Regions from separate parts of the Phyllobacterium sp. TAF24 genome, predicted to be linked through region 1. Evidence: riboswitches for the same ligand, from Rfam matches in the RefSeq annotation. Region 1 holds a riboswitch; each other region holds the start of a gene.
The links. A riboswitch is a leader RNA that binds a small molecule or an ion and turns the genes downstream of it on or off. The one in region 1 is predicted to bind cobalamin.

Region 1 (6,061 bases):
TACAAAGCGCCCGGAAAGCGCCGTCATCAGCCCGGTCATCTCAGCCTCTCCGCAAGCTATGACAGCCGGATGCAGATTCGCGCGAATGCCTTCGAGAACCGCTTGGGTCGCCTGCCATACGTCCGGACAAATGGTTTCACCGGCCACCAGCTTTGCCGCCAGCAATTCAATACGCTCAACGGTGTCGCCCGCAATACGCCAAGGCTCGTCGGTGACCGTATCAAGAATATCCGGCCGTTCCGCAGTCCACGGTGCCGCCATATCACAATCCAGCGGATCGAAACCGGCAAAACCGAGATCGCCAGCAATGGCACGTTGCAAGCTCTGGTCGGGGCCAACGCCCGAACCGCGCGGTACGCGCGCCAGTGCAACCACCAGATCAGTCAACAAGCGCCCTTCTGGCGACAGACCAAAAATGTGCAGGCCGTCGCGAATCTGCATTTCTTTCAAATCGCAAAGATAAGCATCAAGCTTTTGCAGGGCGAGATCATCAGGGTCATGATCATGAATACCCGCATCGCTATCAAGACCGATATCCCTGACCAGATGCAGGATTTGCACCTTGAGCCGCACGAGACGGCGTGGATCAACGCCCGATGCCTCATAATATTCATCGACCAGCGCTTCAAGGTCTTTCAGCGGGCCATAGCTTTCCGCCCGCGTCAGCGGCGGCGTCAGATGATCGATGATGACGGCAGAGGAACGGCGTTTTGCCTGCGTGCCCTCACCCGGATCATTGACGATGAACGGGTAGATATGCGGCACAGGCCCAAGCACCGCCTCGGGAAAACAGGTTTCCGACAGCGCCAGCGATTTGCCCGGCAGCCATTCGAGATTGCCATGCTTGCCGACATGCACGATCGCATGGGCATCATAGACGGTGCGCAGATAAGCATAGAAGGCGAGATAGCCATGTGGCGGCACCAGATCCGGCGAATGGTAGGTGTCCTTCGGATCGATATTGTAGCCGCGCGCTGGCTGGATACCGACGAGGACATCACCAAACCGGCTCAGTGGCAGCGCAAAGCCGCGCGCGCTATCAAGGAAAAATGGATCGTCCTTTGGCTCGCCCCAGCGCGCCGTCACATTCGCTTGAATCACATCGGGAAGCGCGTCAAAGAAGTTCTTGTATTGATTGAGCGAAATCGTCTCGCGAATATCGCGCCCATCGCTGGCCGCGTTGGTGGGACCCGCCATCAAATGATTGATCAGCGCCTCGCCATTATCTGGCAGACCGGCGACACCATAGCCCGCATCCCGCAGGGATTTCAGCACCTGCCATGTGCCCGCAGGCGTATCAAGGCCGACACCGTTGCCCAGCCGCCCATCCCGATTGGGATAGTTCGCCATGACAAGCGCAACGCGCCGCTCCTGCGGCTTGCTTTCACGCAGACGCGCCCAGTTGAATGCCAGCTCAGCCACAAATGCCACGCGGTCGGCCTGCGGCTCGTGCATGACGATATTGGCCTCTACAGCCTCGTCGAAATGCTGTGCCGACTTGAACGAAACCGCACGCGAAAGAACCCGGCCATCCACTTCAGGCAAGGCGACATTCATCGCCAGATCACGCGCCGATAGGCCCTGATCGGACAGACGCCACTGCTCGGCACTGGAGCCGGAGAAGATAACCTGCAGGACCATCGCACCATCATGCTCAAGCACGGTTGGCTTACGCGTAGAACCCGGAGCGGACACAGCAAAGCCCGTGGCATTCAGCACCACCGCTGGTGGCGCTTGCCCGAAAATGCTTTCCAGCGTTGCAATGGAAACCGGGTCTTTCAGGCTGGAAACAAACACCGGCAGGGGATTGAGGCCTTTGGCGCGCAATGCTTCCAGCAGTGCTTCAACCGGCTGCGTCTGCCCACTTTGCACCAGCGCTCGGTAGAAACAGATCGCGACAACTGGCGCACCGTCCTGCCAACTCCTGCGCATTTCTTCCAGCGAAGGCGCTGGTTTCCCCGGCCACCACAACCCGGCTTTCAGCAGGGGTGCGGCTTCCTGCGGCTTTTCACCTGCGTTAATCAGTGCTGCGCAATAATCAAGGAAACGCTGCGCATTCTGCGCTCCGCCTTCCAGCAGATAATGCCAGAGCGCATCGCGATCATGCCGGGCAATGGTTGAAAACCGGTCGAGCCCCGGATCGGGCTTGTCATCCCCCGGCAGCACCGCAAGCTGCACCTTGTGATTGACGGCGCAGGCATGCAGGGCTTCCAGACCATAAGGCCAATAGCTTTCGCCGCCGATAACCCTGACCACGATCAACTTCGCATGGCGTGCCGTCCGCTCCACATAGGCGTCGACGGACATCGGGTGCGACAGGCTCATCATATTGGCAAGACGCAGCGACACCGTGCCATCGCCCTGCCGCCGCGCGGAGGCAAGGCTCGCGAGTTCCGTATCAGCGGCAGAAAGAAACAACACATCTCCCGGCGTCTGGCCAAGGTCGATAGCCTCGGTCCCTTCGGCAATAGTGCCTTTCTGGGCAAGCAGGAGATGCATTCAGTTTTCCAGCCTCAGTTAAACGGCCGCAGCAGTGACAGCGGATGTAATGGCATCATTGTCGATATCATGCAGACCGATAACGACGAGACGCGTCTGGCGCTCTTCGCCCGGATTCCACGCACGGTCAAAGTAATGCTCGATGCGTGTACCGACAGCCTGCACCACCAGACGCATGGGCTTGCCGGGAACATCGGCAAAACCTTTCAGGCGCAGAATGTCGTGATCGGCAATAACGGTCTTCAGCTTTTCAACAAAGCTCTTTGGTTCCGCAACCGGGCCAAGACCAACGACAAAGCTCTCAAACTCATCGTGGTCATGCTCTTCACCCGCCTCATGTTCCATTTCATGGTGCGATTTGCGGTTGGCAATGTCCTGTTCAGTGCCAACGCCAAGCCCCAGCAGCAGCTCATTGCTGAGCTTGCCAAAACTGGCCGAAACCATGTTYAGCGAGCGCGACGAACGGCTCTGTACATCGCTGCGCACGCCGTCAAGCTGCTTGTCACTGATGAGGTCCGTCTTGTTGAGCACAATCAGGTCGGCAGCGCGAATCTGGTCTTCGAACAGTTCTTCCAACGGGCTGTCATGATCAAGCGCTTCATCCTGAATGCGCTGGGCATCAACCTTGTCATGATCATCGGCAAACCGGCCTTCCGATACGGCAGAGGCGTCGATGACGGTGACAACACCGTCAACCGTCACCTGTGTCTTGATCTCCGGCCAATTGAACGCTGCAACCAGAGGCTGCGGCAAAGCGAGACCCGATGTTTCAATGACGATATGATCAAAGCGATCAGGACGATCGAGCAATTTGGTCATGGTCGGGATGAAATCATCCGCCACGGTGCAGCAGATGCAGCCATTGTTCAGTTCGATCACGTCTTCATCGCGACATGCTTCAATACCGCAGCCCTTGAGCAGACCGCCATCGACACCCAGATCGCCGAACTCATTGATGATAAGCGCAATGCGCTTGCCATTGGCGTTCTCAAGCAGATTGCGGATCATCGTGGTTTTTCCCGAACCGAGAAAACCGGTGATGACTGTTGCTGGAATCTTCTGACCCTGCATATTCCTATCCCTTCATTGTGAGCGGCAGCCCGGCTGCCACGAAATAGACTGTTGCCGCAGCTTGCGCCACGGCCTGATGGAGACGTCCGGCATGGTCGCGAAAATCGCGCGCCATGCGGTTCTCCGGAACGATGCCGAGACCCACTTCGTTCGAAACCAGAACAATCGAACCCGGAAGTTTCGGCAGCGCTTCGACAAGCTGCCGCGTCTCGGCGGTGATGTTGCGCTCATCCATCATCAGATTGGTGAGCCAGAGCGTCAGGCAATCGACAAGAACCGCCTTGCCCTCGCCAGCCACCCCTTGCACGGTATCCAGCAGATCAAGCGGCTCTTCTATGGTGCGCCATAGTGGACCGCGCTGCTTTTTGTGCAGGTCAATGCGTATAGACATTTCCTCATCCCACGCCCTGCCCGTTGCGACATAGATCGCATCAAGGCCCGACGCCTTGATCAGGCCTTCGGCAAAGCTGGATTTGCCCGAGCGGGCACCGCCGAGAATGAAAGTCACACCGGAATTGAGTTGAGGCATCGCCGCTATTGCAACCGCAACGATCCATCCATCAAAGGGAATGCGGGCGGGAAAACAAGCGAATGCGTCATATGAGCAGCCATAACAACCTCCGTGCTGGGCCTGAAGAGACATTACTCTTCAATTCTTGGGCAGGATTACCCTTAAGTGCTTCCTGGAAAAACACTCTATGACTGGCAGGTCTCCTGGCTCACGGGTCGTCGAAGCAATGCCGCCTTCCCGGTTTCCCAGTGGCTGCCCTCTGCATATGCGTCAGGCTTTGCATTGATCCTCGCCGCTCTACAGTCGCGGGGTCGGCTGCGGTGGGACCGCCCTTCAGGGTACGGCCGTCGCATTCCCTTTTGATCCCTTGGCCTTCGACCAATATGGGAACCAATCATGGGTTGGACGTTATTCATCCCCCACGAGAAATGTCAATTGAATGTGTGTTGTTTGGTAAGGGAGTGGTGGGGGTGTGGTTTGTGGTTCGACAAGCTCACCATGAGGGACAGGGGTGATGCAAGGGAGTTTTATTTTGCCATGTTGCGGAGCTTGACTCCCTGCACGCTCCTCACTCCCTCATGGTGAGCTTGTCGAACCACGAACCGGCGGCGTTCACCCCCCTCTGCCCTTGTCGGGCATCTCCCCCACAAGGGGGGAGATCACATTGACATTAACGCCTTTGCACAACCGGAAGTGTTGCAGATTGTGCAAGATGGTTTTGAAGGCTGATCTGAGATGTCCGACAGGACAGAGGGGGGTGCCTATGCGGCGGATAAACATCAATATCTGCCTGCAGCATATGCAAGCAACGCATCGATATCAATCAGCTCTTCCAACTGCCCCGCAATACTATCCAACGCGGCATCCACGCCAGCCCGATAGTCAAACTCGTCAGCAGCGATACCCATCGACCCCAACAGCGCCGCACGAAACTGATCCGCGCCGAAAAGCCCGTGCAGATAGGTGCCGAACACCTTGCCGTCCTTGGATATCGCTCCGTCATTCACACCATTGATACGGGCAACGGGATTGGAACAATCAGGGCCCGTCGTCCGGCCCAGATGAATTTCATAACCACTCAGCGGCAGATCGAACTGCAGCGAATGCGCATCGACATTGCGCACGGTTTTCTCGGGTTCCATCACCGTATCGATATCGAGATGCCCGAGCCCTTGGGTTTCCGTCACGCTGCCCTCGATGCCATCGGGGTCGCGTACCGTGCGCCCGAGCATCTGGAAACCGCCACAAATGCCGATGATATGACCGCCGCGCCGCCGGTGCAGGTCGAGATCCCTGTCCCAGCCATTTTCGCGAAACCGCAGCAAATCGCTGATTGTGGATTTTGAACCGGGAATAATCACCAGCCCGGCATCGGACGGCAGCCGCTCGCCGCTGCGCACCATCACCACATCCACCTGCGGCTCGGCCATCAGCGGATCGAGATCGTCAAAATTGGCGATGCGATCAAGCACCGGCACCGCGACCTTGAGCGCCCGGCCCTCGCCTTTCACCAGACGTTCCAGCACAACCGAATCTTCCGCCGGCAACCGCGCCGCATCCTTCAGCCACGGCACGACGCCGAAAGAAGGCCAGCCGGTGAACTCAGTGATGGCTTTCAACCCGTCATCAAACAGCGAGACATCACCGCGAAACTTGTTGATGAGATAGCCGATGATCATATCTCGGTCTTCCGGTTGCAGGATCGCATGGGTCCCGACGATGGAAGCAATCACCCCGCCCCGGTCGATATCACCCACCAGCAGGACAGGCACATTGGCGCGGGTGGCAAAGCCCATATTGGCGATATCACCTGCCCTGAGGTTAATTTCCGCTGGCGAACCCGCCCCCTCGACGATCACAAGATCAGCGCCCTCACATACAATATCCCATGATGCCATAACAGCATCGAGCAGCTGCGCCTTGAACTTCTGATAGTCACGCCCTTTGGCCTGTCCCCAGACTTTGCCCTGCACGATGATC
Region 2 (6,061 bases), on a different contig from region 1:
GGTGCCAAGTCCAAGCGCATGCTGCAGGAAGGCCGCGAGGACGACTCGCGCCAGAAGGCTCTGGAGCGCGAGCGCGAATGGATTTCCGCCAGCCCGAAGGCCCGTCAGGCCAAGTCGAAGGCGCGTATCAAGGCCTATGATGCGCTGGTTGATGCCGCCAATGATCAGCGTCCGGGCGACGCACAGATCATCATCCCCGCAGGCGAGCGCTTGGGACAGGTGGTTATCGAAGCCGAAAACCTCACCAAGTCTTTCGGTGATCGCGTTCTCATTGAAAACCTGACCTTCAAACTGCCTCCGGGCGGCATTGTTGGCATCATCGGGCCAAACGGTGCGGGTAAGACCACGCTGTTCAAGATGATCACTGGACAGGAAAAGCCGGATTCCGGTTCGATCCGCGTCGGTGAAACGGTTCATCTTGGTTATGTCGACCAGAGCCGCGATCATCTTGTCGCCGAAAAGAACGTCTGGGAAGAAATTTCCGGCGGCAATGAAATCATCAAGATCGGCAAGAACGAGATGAATTCGCGCGCCTATGTTTCGGCGTTCAACTTCAAGGGTGGCGATCAGCAGCAGAAGGTTGGCAATCTCTCCGGTGGTCAGCGCAACCGCGTTCACCTTGCCAAGATGCTGCAATCGGGCGGCAATGTGCTGCTCCTCGACGAACCGACCAATGATCTGGACACGGAAACGCTGGCGGCTCTTGAGGATGCGCTGGAAAAATATGCTGGCTGCGCCGTTATCATCAGCCACGATCGTATGTTCCTCGACCGGCTGGCAACGCATATTCTGGCATTCGAAGGCGATAGCCACGTCGAATGGTTCGAAGGCAACTTCGAGGATTATGAGAACGATAAGATTCGCCGTCTGGGACCAGACAGCGTCAATCCAAAGCGTCCGAGCTATAAGCCCCTCACTCGTTAAAAAGAGCGGGCGCGCTAAAAAGATCGGGAGGGTGGCAACACCCTCCCATCACCGATTTTGACATTTCCATCAGTGATATTGGCTGGTTTTAATATTCAATTTTCCTAAGATGCGGCAGATTGCATGGAGCGCCGTTGTCATGACTGATCTTTTCGCAACCACAACTCACATTATTCCTGCCCGCAAGATTGCCGGCCGGGTCAGTGGTGTATTTCAGGCGCCCAAGGACAGTTTTGTCACTGCCGCGTCCGAAATGCTTGATCTTACCTTTGAGGGTATACGCGGCGATTATCATGCTGGCCTTACCCGCCGCTCCGGTGGACGCGAGCCGTGGTATCCGCGTGGCACTGAAATGCGCAATGAGCGGCATATTTCCATTCTGGCAGCTGACGAGCTTGAAACGATTGCCAAGACCATGGGCCTTGCGGAAATCAAGCCGGAATGGATCGGCGCCAATATGCTGGTCGATGGTATTGCCTCGCTTTCCATGCTGCCGCCGCGCACGCTGCTGTTCTTCGAAGGCGGGGTGACGTTGAAGGTGGATGGCCAGAACGCACCCTGCAAGGTTGCCGGGCGTTCCATCGCCGAAAGCGCGCAGACGCGCGATCACACCACCACAGCACTTGATTTCGTCAAGGCATCGAAGCGCCTGCGTGGGGTTGTCGCCTGGGTTGAAGTGCCGGGTATCATCAATGCGGGTGAAAAAGTCGATGCGCGTCTGCCGGAGCAATGGATTTATCCCGGCTGATACTTGCGTCTTTTCAGAATTTATGGCGAATGAAAGCCGGTTCGGTGCCTGCTTGCAGGAGAATCGGGAAGCCGGTGAAAATCCGGCACGTGCCCAACGCTGTAAAAGGGGATGGGCCGCGCAGAATGCCACGGAGATATCCGGAAGGCGCGCGGTTCAGATGAACCTCAGTCAGAAGACCGGCCGGACCAGATAGCCAAAACCGCATGGACGGCGGAGGAGGTGTCCGGGGCTTTGGCCCCTCGCGTTGTTGGGAGCAAACAATGCATGATTCTGTCCATGGTCCTGTGACCGCCGCTGATTTTTCCCGTGATGAGCGCGATGCCGTCTACAAAGCCATCTATACCCGCCGCGATGTGCGCGATCAGTTTTTGCCACGACCTATAGAAGATGACGTGCTGATGCGGCTCCTCGATGCTGCCCATCATGCGCCATCAGTGGGTTTCATGCAGCCGTGGAACTTCATTCTCATCCGCGATGAAGCGCGCAAGGCCGAGGTGCACAGGGCATTTACCCGTGCCAATGCGGAAGCAGCTGGGATGTTTGCCGATGAGCGTCAGGCGCTATATGCGTCGTTGAAACTGGAAGGCATCGTGAAGGCGCCGGTTAATCTTTGCATTACCTGCGATAGGACGCGCGGCGGGGACGTGGTGCTGGGGCGGACGCACAATCCGCAGATGGATATCTACAGCACCGTGTGCGCCGTGCAGAACCTGTGGCTGGCGGCACGGGCAGAAGGTATTGGCGTCGGCTGGGTCAGCATCTATCACGATCAGGATATGCGCCGCATTCTTGGTATCCCTGACCATATCGAGATTATCGCTTATCTGTGCATCGGCTATGTCGATCAGCTTTATGAGAGCCCGGAACTGGAAAAACGTGGTTGGCGCAAACGCCTGCCGCTCAGCGAACTCATTTTTGAAGATCAATGGCCAGTCAGCTCGGATCTTCCTCGTCGGGGTCGAGAAGCCGGGTTGCGCGCCATTCCGTCAGTTTCCGGTTGATGGCTTCAAGCACAAAAAACCGTGCCGATTCCTTATCGTAGCCATCATCGCGCAGGGCATCGTAATCCGTGTGCTGGTGGCGGACATGGGCGACTGTCGCAAGCCAGACGGCGATGGGCGGCGGCAGGGTTTTCATATGCGGTGCGGTGGCGGCGGCGCGTATGGGTTCGGAATCCGAATAGGGCACAGCAGGCAGAAGCAATGTGAGCTGCTTGCCGATAGCCCGCTGACGGTTGGTTCCTGAACTCATAACATCACTCTCACAGATTCGCCTGTCGATTGGCTCGCCTATTTCAGACGCGACAAAATTTGCCGTCAACAAAAAACAAACTTGCCAAATCCGCATTTCTCACATAAACATATCTTTATATCTTTTGAGGAAAGCTCGATGGACAAACGTGATCTCAACCTTGACCTGATGGTCGATACGCTGAAAGCAGCGGCGGAGCCAAGCCGCCTGCGCATTCTGGCGCTGTTGTCCCGCGGTGATTTGACGGTTTCCGATCTGACCTCCATTCTCGGACAATCGCAGCCGCGTGTCTCCCGCCATCTCAAGCTGCTCTTCGAAGCCAATCTGATCAATCGCTATCAGGAAGGCTCCTGGGCCTATTTCCGCCTGGCAGAATCGCTGATCGTTGGCGACATTGCCCGCATATTGCTCGACCGCCTTGATATATCCGATCCGCTGCTGGAACGCGATATTGAGCGGCTTGGCTCGGTCAAGCTGCAGCGCCGCGAGCGGGCAGCAGCCTATTTCAGCGCAAATGCAACAAGCTGGGATGTTATCCGTTCGTTGCATGTGCCTGATGGTGCCGTGGAAGCTGCGCTGACCAAGATCGTCGGACGTACACCCTTTCAGGCCATGCTTGATGTTGGCACCGGTACTGGCAGACTGCTTGAGCTGTTTGCACCGCTTTACATTCGCGGTGTCGGCATCGATATCAATCGCGACATGCTGACCATCGCCCGGTCCAATCTCGACCGCTCGGGTATTGCCAATGCGCAGGTTCGTCAGGGTGATGTCTATTCGCTACCCGTCGATCGGGAGTCCTTTGATCTGGTGACTATTCATCAGGTTCTGCACTTCCTTGATAACCCTGCCGAAGCAATTCGCGAGGCAGCACGGGCGCTACGGGCAGGTGGCCGGATGCTGATCGTCGATTTTGCCCCGCACGATCTTGAATTCCTGCGGGACAGCCATGCTCATTTGCGGCTTGGCTTTACCGATAACCAGATGCGTGACTGGCTGACTGAAGCCGGGCTTGCACTGGAAGACAGCATTGAACTTGAACCAAAAGACCAGGACAAACTGACCGTCAAACTGTGGCTGGCACGCGACCCACGCTTGCTGATCGCTGATCCCGCTTTAACCTCCCGCGTATCGGAGAGTGTCTGATGAGCTTTTTCCGCCAATCCCGCCGTGCAGACCTTGGCACCAATATCAAGGTTTCGTTCGAATTCTTTCCGCCTAAGACCGAGGTTATGGAAGAGCGCCTTTGGGAGACTGTGACGCGCCTTGCGCCGCTCAATCCTGAATTTGTCTCGGTGACTTACGGAGCCGGTGGTTCCACCCGCGAGCGCACGGCCCGCACGATCAAGCGTATTCTGACCGAAACCGACGTCAATGCGGCAGCGCACCTGACCTGCGTCGATGCGACGAAGGAAGAAGTCGACACCGTCGTGCGTGAATTCGCAGCCATGGGCGTGAAGCGCTTCGTTGCACTGCGCGGTGATCCGGCTGGCGGCGTTGGTGCCCATTATAAGCCGACACCGGGTGGCTATGAGAATGGTGCCGATCTGGTTGCAGGTCTGAAAGCCTTTGCCGATTTCGACATTTCCGTTTCCGCCTATCCGGAAAAGCATCCGGAAAGCCCGGACTTTGCCACTGATATCGATATGCTCAAGCGCAAGGTCGATAATGGTGCAACGCGTGCGATCACGCAGTTCTTCTTCGAAAACGATCTCTATGAGCGTTATGTGGAGAAGGTGCGCCGGGCAGGCATTTACATTCCCATCCTGCCGGGCATTCTGCCGATCCATAATTTCACGCAGGTGACCAATTTCTGTTCGAAGGCCGGAACGCATATTCCGGCATGGCTGGCTGAGCGGTTCGAGGGGCTCGACAATGATCCGCAGACCCATGCACTGGTCTCGTCAGCTGTTGCGGCGGAGCAGGTCCTGGATCTGGTCGAGCGCGGTGCGCAGGATTTTCATTTCTACACCATGAACCGTGCGGATCTTGCCTTTGCGATCTGCCACCTCATCGGGATTCGTCCAGCCAGCGGCACGCTGGAACCCGCATTAGCAGGCGCTGCCTGATCGCGGATAAGGTGCATTTGAAATGGAAATGGCCCGGTTGCTATAACCGGGCCATTCCAATTTGTATGTCACCTTCTTAACGGTCAGAGACCATCTCTACGGCGCTCTTCTTCTCAATCAGGGTATGAGTCCTACGACCATTGCACCGATAAATGCGAACGCTGCACAGATCATGAGGACGTTCATCGAACGAGTAAGTCCCATAGTTTGTCTCCTGCAGTTAACCGCCTTAGCATAACGGAAAATTGCCACAGAAAAAGCGGAAATATTACGGTCTGATGACATCATCAGTAGAAATTTTTTGCTCACCAATCGTAAGTTTCTGAAATGAAACGCATTTAACGGAATAAAAAATCGTGTATTCACGATTAAATTACCGAAGATTTGGTTTATTTTTGCAACGCACCAAAACTCAAAATGCGCGGTTTCTCACGGATTTGTGACACAATTGCGCCGCAATTCCACCACCGCGTTTCATGCGCAGTCCGCTAGGATTTGTTGAAAACTCTATCTTTTTTGCGGTTTTTAAGTGCGGCAAGCAGCCTGCCGTCAATGGTCAGAAGGCCGAGGGCGATCAGCGCCATGCCGGCAAAATCCTTTAAGCCGAGCTGTTCGCCGAGAAAAATTGTTCCAAGCAGGATTGCACTCACGGGAACAACCAGCGTGACAAGCGAGGCATTGGTGGCACCGCCAGCCCGGACAATCGAAAAGAACAGGATATAGGCAAAGGCGGTGGATAGAAGCGCAAGGCTGAAGACTGCGACCCAGACGCCGCCATCCGGTGCAGCCAAATTTGGAATACCATCCGACAACAGCACCACGGGGATCATGATCAGGGTCGAGGCAGTCATCTGGCCGGTTGCAGTGACCGCAGGCGGAATGCCCTTGAACCGCTTGGCGAGAATACTGGCAAAGGCATAGGAGAGGGTGGCACTCAGCACGGCGATTTCGGCCCAAAGCGGTCCGCCAAGGCCGGAGAGCAAGCCGGGCCCGACCATAACCACGGTGCCGAAGATGCCGAGCAGAATACCTGCGATCTTGTTGGTGGAGATTTTTTCATCAATGG
Region 3 (6,061 bases), on a different contig from region 1:
GAAACGGCCGGAGAGTGGCCGCGTGGTCGAGCGCTGCGAGGTTCTCAATCAACGCGGTGAAGTTGTGCTGGCTGCCGACCACATCCTCATCGCCGAGCGCAAAACAAAAGTGATATGACGGGCACATCAATGTGCCAAATGGAGGTTTGAAATGACAGGTAAGCTTGAAGGCAAGCGGGTTTTGATCACAGCGGCAGGGCAGGGCATTGGCCGTGCATCGGCATTGGCTTTTCTGCAGGAAGGCGCGATTGTTCACGCCACCGATATCAATCAGCAATTGCTTGATGCACTGCCAAAGGAAGCTGGCCTCAAACCACGCAAGCTCGATGTTTTGAACACGGATGAAGTGACGAGGGTTGTCGGCGAGATTGGCCCGGTTGACGTGCTCTTCAACTGCGCGGGTTTTGTTCACAGTGGTTCCATACTGGAAATGCCCGATGCGGATCTGGAGTTTGCTCTTGATCTCAATGTACGGGCGATGGTGCGTACGATCCGGGCCGTTCTGCCCGGTATGATCGAGCGCAAAGATGGCGCGATTATCAATATGTCCTCCGTCGCCAGCAGCGTGAAGGGCGTGCCGAACCGTTTTGCCTATGGTGTCACCAAGGCTGCGGTTCTGGGCCTGACGAAATCCGTGGCTGCCGAATACATCACACAGGGCATTCGCTGCAATGCGATCTGCCCCGGCACGGTGGAAAGCCCATCGCTGGAACAGCGCATGCGCGCCGGTGGCGATTATGAAACAGCGCGCGCTGCTTTCATCTCCCGCCAACCCATGGGCCGTCTCGGCCTTCCAGAAGAAATTGCCGATCTCGCCGTCTATCTCGCCGGTGCAACCTACACGACAGGACAGGCATACAACATTGATGGCGGCTGGACCGTTTAAGTGAATCAAAGGAATAAATGATGAAATTTCTACGCTATGGCGAAGCAGGGCAGGAAAAGCCCGGTGTTCTCGATGCCAAGGGGCAAATCCGCGATCTCTCGGGTAAGGTGAACGATCTTTCCGGCGCTGCGCTTGATCCCGCCGCGCTGGCAAAACTTTCCGCTGGGGATGTGGAAAGCCTGCCTCTCGTCAGTGGCGATCCGCGCCTTGGCCCCTGCATTGCCGGAACCGGAAAGTTCATCTGCATCGGCCTTAACTATGCTGATCACGCGGCGGAATCCGGTATGGCTGTGCCGCCGGAACCCGTCATTTTCATGAAAGCGACATCGGCCATTGTCGGCCCGAATGATGATCTCGTTATTCCGCGCGGTTCGCAGAAAACCGACTGGGAAGTTGAGCTTGGCATCGTCATTGGCCGCACGGCAAAATATGTCAGCGAAGCTGAAGCCTTGGATTATGTCGCGGGTTACTGCACCGTGCATGATGTCAGCGAGCGCGCCTTCCAGATTGAGCGTGCGGGCCAGTGGACCAAGGGCAAATCCTGCGACACGTTCGGTCCGACCGGCCCGTGGCTGGTGACCAAGGATGAAATCGCCGATCCGCAGAACCTCGGCATGTGGCTGAAGGTCAATGGCGAGACGATGCAGAACGGTTCCACCAAGACCATGGTCTATGGTGCCGCTTTCCTCGTCTCCTATCTCAGCCAGTTCATGTCGCTGCATCCTGGTGACATCATCTCGACGGGAACACCACCCGGCGTCGGCATGGGTATGAAGCCACCGCGCTACCTCAAAGCCGGTGATGTGATCGAGCTTGGCATTGAAGGTCTTGGCACCCAGAAACAGGTGGCTCGCGCCGACGTTTAGTTCAGCGCCTATCCTGCAACATTATTCAAGAGGCATATTGTGACCCGTATTACCGATCTTCGCGTCTTCGACGTCCGCTTTCCTACCTCGCAGAGTCTGGATGGATCGGATGCCATGAACCCGGACCCGGATTATTCCGCCGCCTATGTCATCCTCGATACGGACAACAAGGCACTCTCCGGCCATGGCCTGACTTTCACTATCGGTCGCGGCAACGAAATCTGCTGCCTCGCGATTGAAGCGATGAAGCATCTTGTTGTCGGTCTTGAACTGGACTGGGTGAAGGAAAATCCGGGCCGTTTCTGGCATTTCATCACCGGTGACAGCCAACTGCGCTGGATCGGGCCGGATAAGGGCGCGATGCATTTGGCAACCGGTGCCGTGGTCAATGCGGTGTGGGATCTTTTGGCGAAAGAAGCGGGCAAGCCAATCTGGCAGTTGGTCGGCGAGATGACGCCTGAGGAGATCGTCAACATCGTTGATTTCCGCTACCTGACTGATGTGCTGACGCGCGAGGAGGCACTGGACATTCTGCGCAAGGCCGAGAGCGGCAAGCGGGAGCGGATGGCGACGCTTAAAGCGGAGGGCTATCCCTGCTATACGACGTCGGCGGGATGGCTTGGCTATTCCGACGAAAAGCTGCGCCGTCTCTGTCAGGAAGCTGTTGATTCAGGGTTCAACCATATCAAGATGAAGGTTGGCCGCGACCTTGAGGACGATATCCGCCGCCTGACCATTGCACGCGAGGTGATCGGGCCGGATCGTATCTTGATGATCGACGCCAATCAGGTGTGGGAAGTCAACGAGGCCATTGATTGGGTGAAGAAGCTCGCCTTCGTCAAACCATTCTTCATCGAAGAGCCGACCAGCCCTGATGATGTGGCTGGTCATCGCAAGATCCGGCAGGCGATCAAGCCGGTGAAGGTTGCCACCGGCGAGATGTGCCAGAACCGCATCATGTTCAAGCAGTTCATCGCCGAGGGCGCCATCGATGTGGTGCAGATCGATTCGTGCCGTATGGGCGGACTGAATGAGGTACTGGCCGTGCTGCTGATCGCTGCGAAGTACGAGCTGCCTGTCTGGCCGCATGCGGGCGGTGTTGGTCTGTGCGAATATGTGCAGCATTTGTCGATGATCGACTATATTGCTGTGTCAGGCACGAAAGAGGGCCGGGTGATCGAATATGTCGACCATCTGCACGAGCATTTTATTGATCCGTGCAATATTCAGGACGCGGCCTATATGCCGCCGTCGCTGCCGGGTTTCTCGATTGAAATGAAACAGGCCTCAATCGAGGAATATCTTTACCGGCCATAGGGCGGGTTTCATCTGCCTGACAAAGAGCTGTCCTATGGCGAGAGGATCATTCGCATGCCGGTAAACTTACGGGCATGCGATACTCTCATTTACGCGTCACGGGGTTCCCATGCTCGACCTGATCAAGCCTTCACTTGCCCGCTTTGCTGCCAGCCTTCACCCGGAGCCGCCCGTTCATCTCGGCAGGCGCTATAATACCAAGGGCGAGTTTCAGTTTGAGCCGGGCAATACGGTGGTATCCCATCTGGTGAAAGGTTCCGAATCGGAAGCGGCTGTTATTGCCGTGCGCGAGCGTATGCTGGCTATGCCCGACGCCGGGCAATTGGCGTTCACACCTATTTCCAGCCTGCACATGACATTGTTTCAGGGCATTATCGAATATCGCCGCCGGGCATCCTTTTGGCCTGATGATGTTGCACTTGAGACCAGTATTGACGATATGACGCGGCTTTATGTGGATCGTCTGCAGGATTTTGAAGGGTGTGGACCGTTTAATGTCAAAGTGATCGATGTCACGCCTGCAGGCCTGACAGTTGCCGGTGCGAGCGAATATGATGAGCGAATCCTGCGGGCTTGGCGCGACGCATTGGCTGTTCCCTTCGGATATCGGCATCCTGATCACGACACCTATGTTTTCCATATTACACTGGCCTATGTGATCGAGCGTTTTCCCGATGAACGGCTTGGTGCATGGCAGGCGCTTCTCGATGATTGCCTTGCTACCATTCAACGCGATGCGCCTGTTATTGCGCTCAATCCCCCGGCTTTTTGCAGTTTCGTTGATATGAACCACTTTGAAGAACTGGTTACTCTCGACTGAGAGAACAGCTGATTTGAGCGCCTGTCTGCGACATAGTGTGCATCGCCTGCGGGTGTCGTCTTACGTAAATGGGATGTCGTTTCCGCACCTATTCTTTTTTTATGCCGAATGCTTTTATCGGGGCACTTGAGGTGCCGCTTTTTTCTAGGGAAGCGGAGAATTGGGAAGCCGGTCGGAAACCCGGCGCTGCCCCCGCAACGGTAGTGGAGTGAAACACGGCATAACAGCCACTGGGCCACAACCCGGGAAGGCGTCGTGACAGCCGAGATGGCAACTCCAGAGCCCGGAAACCAGCCTCGGGACTGAAAACCGACTGATCGCGGTGGGCGATCAAGGAGCATGATTTTATGCGGGTATCGGCTTGTGCTGACCGTGTAGGCGTTCTTCCTCCGTCACCACCAGTCAGTTCTTTCGCAACACTGAGGCGAGGACACGACATGGATATGCGCAACGAACTGCTCCGGAACCTGAAAAACCGGAAACCCGGCTACGGCCTCGAACAGGCCTTCTATTCCGATCCGGACTATTATCGTCTGGATATGGAGAACATTTTTTATCGCGATTGGCTGTTCATTGGCCATGATTGTGAAGTCGCCAAGCCCGGCAATTTCTTCACCGTGCAGGTCGGCGACTATCCAGTCGTTATTGTGCGTGACCGCCAGGGCCTGATCCGCGCCTTTCACAATTCCTGCCGCCATCGCGGTTCGCGCGTCTGTGCGGCCGAGCGCGGCACATCGGCGAAGCTTGTCTGCCCCTATCACCAGTGGACCTATGAGCTTGACGGCCGCCTGCTGTTCGCGCGCCAGATGGGCGATGATTTCGACCCCAGCCAGCACAGCTTGAAACCGGTTCATTGCGAAAGTGTCGGTGGTTACATCTTCATTTGTCTGGCGCAGAACCCGGCTGATTTCAGCACCACTCGTGCACTGATCGAGCCTTATCTTGCACCGCATAAGTTGACTGAAACCAAGGTTGCCTATCAGAGCACCATTGTCGAGAAGGGCAATTGGAAGCTGGTCTGGGAAAACAATCGCGAGTGCTATCATTGCGTGGCCAACCATCCTGAGTTGTGCAAGACCTTCCCGGAAGCGCCGACCGTGAGCGGTGTACAGGGTGCCGGAGATGATCCGGAGATTGCTGCCCATTGGCAGCGTTGTGAAGCGGCAGGCCTCCCAAGCACTTTCCGCATGTCCGATGACGGTCAGTATCGCGCCACCCGTGTTCCGCTGCTGCGTGATGCGGAAAGCTATACGATGAGTGGTCGCCGCGCTGTCGGCAAGCAGCTCAGCGATATCGTCAACGAGAAGCAGATTGGCTCATTGCTGCTGTTCCACTATCCGACCACCTGGAATCATATTCTTGGCGACCATGCCATTTCTTTCCGCGTGCTGCCGCTTGGCCCGGATGAAACGCAGGTCACGACCAAGTGGCTGGTACATAAGGATGCCGTCGAGGGCGTGGACTACAATCTCGAAGAGCTGACGCATGTGTGGACGGAAACCAACGATCAGGACCGCCGCATCGTTGAGGAAAACGCTTTCGGCATCCGCTCGCCTGCTTATGAACCCGGTCCCTATTCGACCGAGCATGAAGGCGGCGTGCTGCAGTTCCTCGAATGGTATTGCAGGTTCATGGAAGAGCGTCTCACCGGCGGTGACACGCGGCTCAGCAAGGTAGCATAAGGTACACAATGAACATGGGCGTTCCTCAGTCTTACCCGCACCTCGACCAGATGCAGCCGTGGAATGATCGGCTGCATTTATTGGAGTGCCTGTCGATCATTGAGGAAGCGCCGAATGTGAAGACTTTCACATTCCGTTCCGACAATCAGAACTGGTTCCGCTACGAGCCGGGCCAGTTCATGACCTTCGAACTGCCGACGCAGCCCGAAGCCGTATTGCGCACCTATACGCTGTCATCCAGCCCGTCTCGGCCATTTACCATTGCCGTGACGGTCAAGGCTCAGGAAGGCAGCATCGGTACACGATGGATGCTGGATCATCTGACGCCAGGTGTCCGGCTGAAGGCGTTCGGGCCGCTGGGCGATTTCTCCATGCGCAAGCATCCGGGAGAAAAATATCTGTTTATCTCGGCGGGATCGGGCATTACGCCGATGATGTCGATGACCCGCTGGATGCATGATTGTGCGCCGCAAAGCGATATCAGCTTCGT
Region 4 (6,061 bases), on a different contig from region 1:
CAGCATTGCAGATCACCAATGTTGCAGAACTTGACTCCCTTCACCACCCCTCTCCCTCATGGTGAGCTTGTCGAACCACGAACCACGAACCGGCGGCATTCACCCCCCTCTGCCCTGTCGGGCATCTCCCCCACAAGGGGGGAGATCAGCCTTCAAAACCATCTTGCACAATCTGAAACTGTTTCGGTTGTGCAAAGGCGTTACTGTCAATGTGATCTCCCCCCTTGTGGGGGAGATGTCCGACAGGACAGAGGGGGGTGAAAAACCCATCACTATCAATTCCACAATCTCAATGGCGCGGCCTTCTTAGGTCGAGGGTCATGGGGAATTCACCTGATGGTTGTTCCTTGCGCAATTCATATCCACCTGTTGTATGGCCGCGCGGCTCGAAACGTGCAAGCCGGCGCGCTTCCGCCTCGTTGGAATTGACCGGGAACGTATCATAGCTGCGCCCGCCCGGGTGTGCGACATGATAGACGCAACCGCCAATGGCTCGCTGCGACCACTGGTCGTAAATATCGAACACCAAGGGCGTATTGACAGGGATCATCGGATGCAGGCCGGAGCGCGGTTGCCATGCCTTGTAGCGCACGCCAGCCACCGCCGTGCCTTGTTTTTCGGTCATTTTCAGCGGCACTTCGCGCCCGTTGCATGCCACGCTGTAGCGGGCCGGGTTAAAGCCATCGACCTTGACCTGAAGCCGCTCCACGGATGAATCAACGAAGCGCACTGTACCGCCAATCGCGCCCTGTTCACCCATGACATGCCATGGTTCAAGCGCCTGACGTATTTCCAGCTTGACGCCCTCATTCTCGATTTCCCCGCAGAAAGGAAAGCGGAACTCCAGCTGCGCTTCGAACCATTCGGGGCGGAAATCAAAGCCGTTCTCGCGCAGATCAGCGAGCACATCGAGAAAATCCTGCCAGACAAAGGCGGGCAACATGAAGCGGTCATGCAATGACGTGCCCCAGCGCACGAAACTGCCCTGTATCGGATTGTTCCAGAACCGGGCGATCAGCGCGCGGATCAGCAATTGCTGGGCAAGGCTCATGCGCGCATTGGGCGGCATTTCGAAGCCACGAAATTCGACCAGACCAAGCCGCCCTGTGGGCCCATCGGGCGAAAACAGCTTGTCGATGCAAATCTCGGAGCGGTGCGTGTTGCCGGTGACATCCACCAGGAGATTGCGGAAGAGCCGGTCGACCAGCCATGGCAGAGGCGGCGTGCCCTCACCCGGTCGCGGCACCTGCGCCAAGGCGATCTCAAGCTCATACAGGCTGTCATGCCGCGCCTCGTCAAGGCGCGGGGCCTGACTGGTCGGACCGATGAACAGGCCTGAAAACATGTAGGACAACGAGGGATGGCGCTGCCAATGCAGGACAAGGCTTTTCAAAAGATCAGGACGGCGCAGAAACGGGCTGTTGTTGGGTGTTTCGCCGCCCACAACCACATGATTGCCGCCGCCGGTACCGGTATGGCGACCGTCGATCATGAATTTATCAGCGCCCAGCCGTGTCTGGCGGGCTTCCTCATAGATCGCCTCGGTCGTCTCCACGCAGTCGCGCCAGTTGGCAGCGGGGTGGATATTGACCTCGATCACCCCGGGGTCGGGCGCAACGCGGATGACATTGATCCGGTGATCCTGCGGCGGGCCGTAGCCTTCGATATGCACGGGCAGGCCGAGCTTGTGGGCGGCAGCTTCCGCTGCGGCAACCAGTTCCAGATAATCCTCAAGTGCCTCAACCGGCGGCATGAATACGCTCAGGCGTCCATCACGCGGCTCAACCGATATGGCCGTGCGCACTGCGCCGCCAATTTCGCCCAGTTCCTGCTCCACCCGCTCCTGTTGATTGCCTTCAGCGGCTGTGAACGACGCAACGGTCAGTGGATGTTCTGCTGCGCGTTGTGCTGCCCGTGGCGAGGGGTCTGGCAGTGCACCGCGCTCAACCGAAGGGTCAACCGGGACGATATAGGGGAAATCGGACGGCGGCACATGCGGCAGCGCGCCGAGCGGCAGGCGGTAGCCGACAGGCGAATCCCCCGGCACGAGAAACAGCTTGCCGCGCCGTGTCGTCCATTTTTCACTGCGCCAACGCGGCCCGGAAGCAAGGCTGTTCCAGCGCTGCACCGGCAGCACAAAACCGCTTGGCTCGGTGAGGCCACGTTCAAAAACCCGGGCGATACGGCTGCGTTCTTCCGGGTCTTTCAGCTTGGAATTGGAGGGATCGACATTATCAGGCAGATTGCCTTCCTTGACGATCCATTCAGCCGGGTCTTCATAGGCAGGCGCCACCATTTCCTGTTCAACGCCAAGCTCATCCGCCAGCGCCAGCAGGAGCTTTCCGGCATCATCAGGCTTTATATCGGCCGTGCTGTTCTCAGGCGCAATCAGGTCAGGATTGACCCAGATCGGCTTACCGTCCTTGCGCCAGTAGAGCGAGAACGTCCAGCGCGGCAGGCTTTCGCCGGGATACCATTTGCCCTGCCCGTAATGCAGGAAGCCGCCGGGCGCAAAGCGCTCGCGCAGCCGCCGGATAAGCTTGTCGGCCTTTTCCCGCTTGGTGGGGCCGACCGCATCGGTGTTCCATTCGCCTGACTCAAAATCATCGATGGAGACGAATGTCGGCTCGCCGCCCATGGTCAGCCGCACATCGCGCTCTTTGAGGATAGCATCCACCTGTTCGCCAAGGGCATCGAGCGCGTTCCATGATTCATCCGAAAACGGCTTGGTAATGCGCGGATGTTCGGAAACCCTGTCAACGCGCATATCAAAGCCGAATTCCACATTGGCAAATTCCGCCATACCTGAAATCGGCGCGGCGTTGCGATAATGCGGAGTGGCAGCCAGCGGCACATGGCTTTCGCCGGTCAAAAGGCCGGATGTCGGATCAAGGCCGATCCATCCAGCACCGGGCAGATAGACCTCGCACCAGGCATGCAGATCGGTAAAGTCCTTGTCCGTCCCGGCAGGACCATCAATGGCAACGAGATCAGGCTTCAACTGAATGAGATAGCCGGAGACAAACCGCGCGGCGAGCCCAAGATTGCGCAGCACTTGCACCAGCAGCCAGCTTGAATCGCGGCACGACCCGGAGCGCAGGCCAAGCGTCGCCTCCGGCTCCTGCACGCCGGTTTCCATGCGGATGACATAGCCGACTTCCCGCTGGATGCGCGCGTTGAGATCGACGACGAAATTCACCGTATTGGTCGGGCTGCGATCAATCGTTGCGAGGAAATTCGAGACCAGCGGCCCCATCGATTCCGGCTTCATATAGATCGACAGATCGTCGCTGATTTCCTGTGGATAGCTGAAAGGCCACGTCTCCGCGACAGGCTCCACAAAGAAATCGAACGGATTGTAGACTGTCATATCGGCGATGAGATCGACCTCGATCTTCAATTCCGTCACCGGCTCGGGGAAAACGAAGCGGGCAAGGAAATTGCCGTAGGGGTCCTGTTGCAGATTGACGAAGTGGTTGGCTGGACTGACCTTCAGGGAATGGCTGAGAACTTTGGTTCGCGAATGCGGCGCTGGCTGGAGCCGGATGATTTGCGGCCCGAGCATGATGGGCCGGTCATACTTGTAGTGCGTCAGGTGGTAGACTGCTGCGTGAATTGCCATGTCGCCTCAAAAGCTACGATTCCACAAATACTCCCAGCACTCTACCGAGTTGTCAGCCAATTGAAATCTTTCATTTGCCAAAAATTTTGGCAGCGTTAAAAATTGCCGCATAAACGTGCTTGCAACAGCAGGGCTGGCCGCATAGCATCCGCGCCGATGGTTTCTCCGGCAAGACAACGCCGGAGATGAAAAGGGAACACGGTGAGGCGTACCCAAAAGGGACCGAGACCGTGGCTGCCCCCGCAACTGTAAGCGGTGAGCGATGCCTGACATGCCACTGGTTGAAAGACCGGGAAGGCAAGGCAAAGCTGAGACCCGCGAGCCAGGAGACCTGCCATCACACTTGAAATTCGAACCGGACGGGGTGTGCCGGGAGCGATGCGATGTCTCTCCCGCATTGTCGCGATGGTGCATTGGCTGCGTTCCCCAACCCCTGTCTTTGAGGCAGCGGACAGGCATGAGCACGCCCACCCACCAGATTATTGTCTGCACCCTGTGCAAGTCAGCCGATGACCAGTCACGGCCGGGGCAGGACCTTGTCGACAGGCTTGCGGCGGAACTTGATGGCAATCCCGCCTATGAGGTGCGCGGCGTTGGCTGCATGGCGGGCTGCGGACATCCCTGCACCGTCGCGTTTCGATCCCCCGACAAGGCGCAATATCTCTTTGGCGATATCTGTCCCGACGCCAACTTTGCCGACCTCATCGATTTTGCCCGGATGTATCACGGGCTTGATGACGGCTGGTCCAAAGCATCACAGCGCCCGGCAGGCCTTTACGACAAGACACTCGCACGCATTCCCGCACATCTATGACACGGCAGGCATTGACCAATGTTATAACATTACTATACGACAATAATGCGCCTGATATGGCACGACAGAGTTTACCGATTTGGGACCCAGCACCATGTGTTTTGCCTGCAGTCACGGACATCATCAGCCCATGAGCGAGATTGTCATGCGCGCCGACGATGTGACATTTCGCACGTCCGGCCAGACACTTGTGGACGAAACCTCGCTCGATATCGAACGAGGTTCGCGCCTTGCCATTATCGGCCCGAATGGTGCTGGAAAATCCACACTGCTGCGCATGCTGGCGGGGCTGCTGCGCCCCTCCTCCGGCAGTGTTTACATCGAAGGCACCCCTATTGAACGGTTGAAGCCCAGAGAAAGGGCAAGGCGCTTCGCCTTTGTCGGTCAGACCGATGCGCCTGACCATCAGTTGCTGGTGGAGGATTATGTCTCGCTTGGGCGTATTCCGCATATGGGCGCTCTGACCAAGGCCGGAGATCGCGATATCGTGGCGGAAGCGCTGCTGCGTGCCAAGGTTGCCCAGTTTTCCCGCCGCCCCATAGGTTCGCTCTCCGGCGGTGAAAGGCAGCGCGTGCAACTGGCCCGCGCCATTGCCCAGCAGCCTGATATTCTGTTTCTGGACGAACCCACCAATCATCTCGATCCGAAAGCACGCAGCGAATTGCTGGCGCTTGTCGCCGGACTGGATGTGACTGTCATCGCGGTGCTGCATGACCTGCCGCTTGTCGCGCCCTTCGCCACCCATGTCGCCGTCATGCACAGCGCACAGCTGGTTGCCATTGGCACGCCTGATGAAACCCTGACGCCGCGCATTGTCAGCGATGTCTTTGATCTCGACGTATTGCGCCTGCGCCATCCCTCGCAGGATCGCGACCTCATGGTGTTCGAAGCACCGGAACCAACAACAACAATACAATCTGCTCAGCTACGGAGAATTTGATGAAAAGAATGCTGCTCGCCCTCACCTTATCGGTGCTCTCAGCGCCCGCTTGGGCGTTTCCTGTCACCGTCGACAGCTGCGGCAAGCCGCTGACCTTTGATGCCGCTCCCAAGCGCGCGGTCATTCAGGACATCAATATGAGCGAGATGGCTTTCGCCCTGCATTTGCAGCCGTCAATAGTTGGCGTTTCGGGCATTACCGGCTGGTACAAGCTGGATGACGCCTTCAAAAAGCAGCAGGGGTCCATCCCGGAACTTGCGCCCAAATATCCGACGCTGGAAAATCTCGTCGCCGTTGAGCCGGACTTTTTCTTTGCGGGCTGGAACTATGGCATGAAGCCCGGCGGTGAAGTCACGCCTGACACGCTCGCGCCGCATGGCATCAAGACGCTGGAGCTGACTGAAAGCTGCATTCATCTCGACAAGAACCGGCCAGCCGCCTCCATGGACCTGCTCTATGGCGACATGGAAAAGCTCGGCAAGATTTTCGGCAAGGAAGATGATGCAAACGAGCTGGTCAGCGGCTGGAAGGCCGAGCTTGCCGACCTGAAGGCCAAGATCGGCGACAAGAGCGGCACCCGTGTGTTCCTCTATGATTCCGGCGAGGACAAGCCGTTCACCGCAGGCAAATTCGCCATTCCGACGGCGATGATCAGCGAAGCCGGTGGCAGCAATATCATGGCCGA

Region 2: linked by a shared signal. The riboswitch ahead of bluB (5,6-dimethylbenzimidazole synthase) and the one ahead of cobU (bifunctional adenosylcobinamide kinase/adenosylcobinamide-phosphate guanylyltransferase) in region 1 are both predicted to bind cobalamin.
Region 3: linked by a shared signal. The riboswitch ahead of AB4Y96_RS17845 (aromatic ring-hydroxylating oxygenase subunit alpha) and the one ahead of cobU (bifunctional adenosylcobinamide kinase/adenosylcobinamide-phosphate guanylyltransferase) in region 1 are both predicted to bind cobalamin.
Region 4: linked by a shared signal. The riboswitch ahead of AB4Y96_RS23365 (DUF1636 family protein) and the one ahead of cobU (bifunctional adenosylcobinamide kinase/adenosylcobinamide-phosphate guanylyltransferase) in region 1 are both predicted to bind cobalamin.

Annotation. Positions count from the first base shown of each region.
Region 1 covers NZ_JBFRDN010000026.1:14,771-20,831, forward strand. Annotated here, with positions in the region: gene cobN (cobaltochelatase subunit CobN) at 1-2,499, opposite strand, end outside; gene cobW (cobalamin biosynthesis protein CobW) at 2,518-3,570, opposite strand; gene cobU (bifunctional adenosylcobinamide kinase/adenosylcobinamide-phosphate guanylyltransferase) at 3,575-4,099, opposite strand; cobalamin riboswitch at 4,258-4,491, opposite strand; gene AB4Y96_RS19765 (cobyric acid synthase) at 4,861-6,061, opposite strand, start outside.
Region 2 covers NZ_JBFRDN010000009.1:21,863-27,923, forward strand. Annotated here, with positions in the region: gene ettA (energy-dependent translational throttle protein EttA) at 1-924, shown strand, start outside; gene AB4Y96_RS09915 (MOSC domain-containing protein) at 1,064-1,672, shown strand; cobalamin riboswitch at 1,698-1,874, shown strand; gene bluB (5,6-dimethylbenzimidazole synthase) at 1,936-2,676, shown strand; gene AB4Y96_RS09925 (DUF2293 domain-containing protein) at 2,609-2,926, opposite strand; gene AB4Y96_RS09930 (ArsR/SmtB family transcription factor) at 3,065-4,072, shown strand; gene metF (methylenetetrahydrofolate reductase [NAD(P)H]) at 4,072-4,995, shown strand; gene AB4Y96_RS09940 (DMT family transporter) at 5,484-6,061, opposite strand, start outside.
Region 3 covers NZ_JBFRDN010000021.1:58,944-65,004, reverse strand. Annotated here, with positions in the region: gene AB4Y96_RS17870 (MaoC family dehydratase) at 1-118, shown strand, start outside; gene AB4Y96_RS17865 (SDR family oxidoreductase) at 152-886, shown strand; gene AB4Y96_RS17860 (fumarylacetoacetate hydrolase family protein) at 907-1,752, shown strand; gene AB4Y96_RS17855 (L-fuconate dehydratase) at 1,792-3,069, shown strand; gene AB4Y96_RS17850 (DUF1868 domain-containing protein) at 3,179-3,889, shown strand; cobalamin riboswitch at 4,002-4,202, shown strand; gene AB4Y96_RS17845 (aromatic ring-hydroxylating oxygenase subunit alpha) at 4,327-5,571, shown strand; gene AB4Y96_RS17840 (2Fe-2S iron-sulfur cluster-binding protein) at 5,580-6,061, shown strand, end outside.
Region 4 covers NZ_JBFRDN010000038.1:27,807-33,867, forward strand. Annotated here, with positions in the region: gene AB4Y96_RS23360 (transglutaminase family protein) at 290-3,622, opposite strand; cobalamin riboswitch at 3,763-3,975, shown strand; gene AB4Y96_RS23365 (DUF1636 family protein) at 4,080-4,436, shown strand; gene AB4Y96_RS23370 (ABC transporter ATP-binding protein) at 4,567-5,376, shown strand; gene AB4Y96_RS23375 (ABC transporter substrate-binding protein) at 5,376-6,061, shown strand, end outside.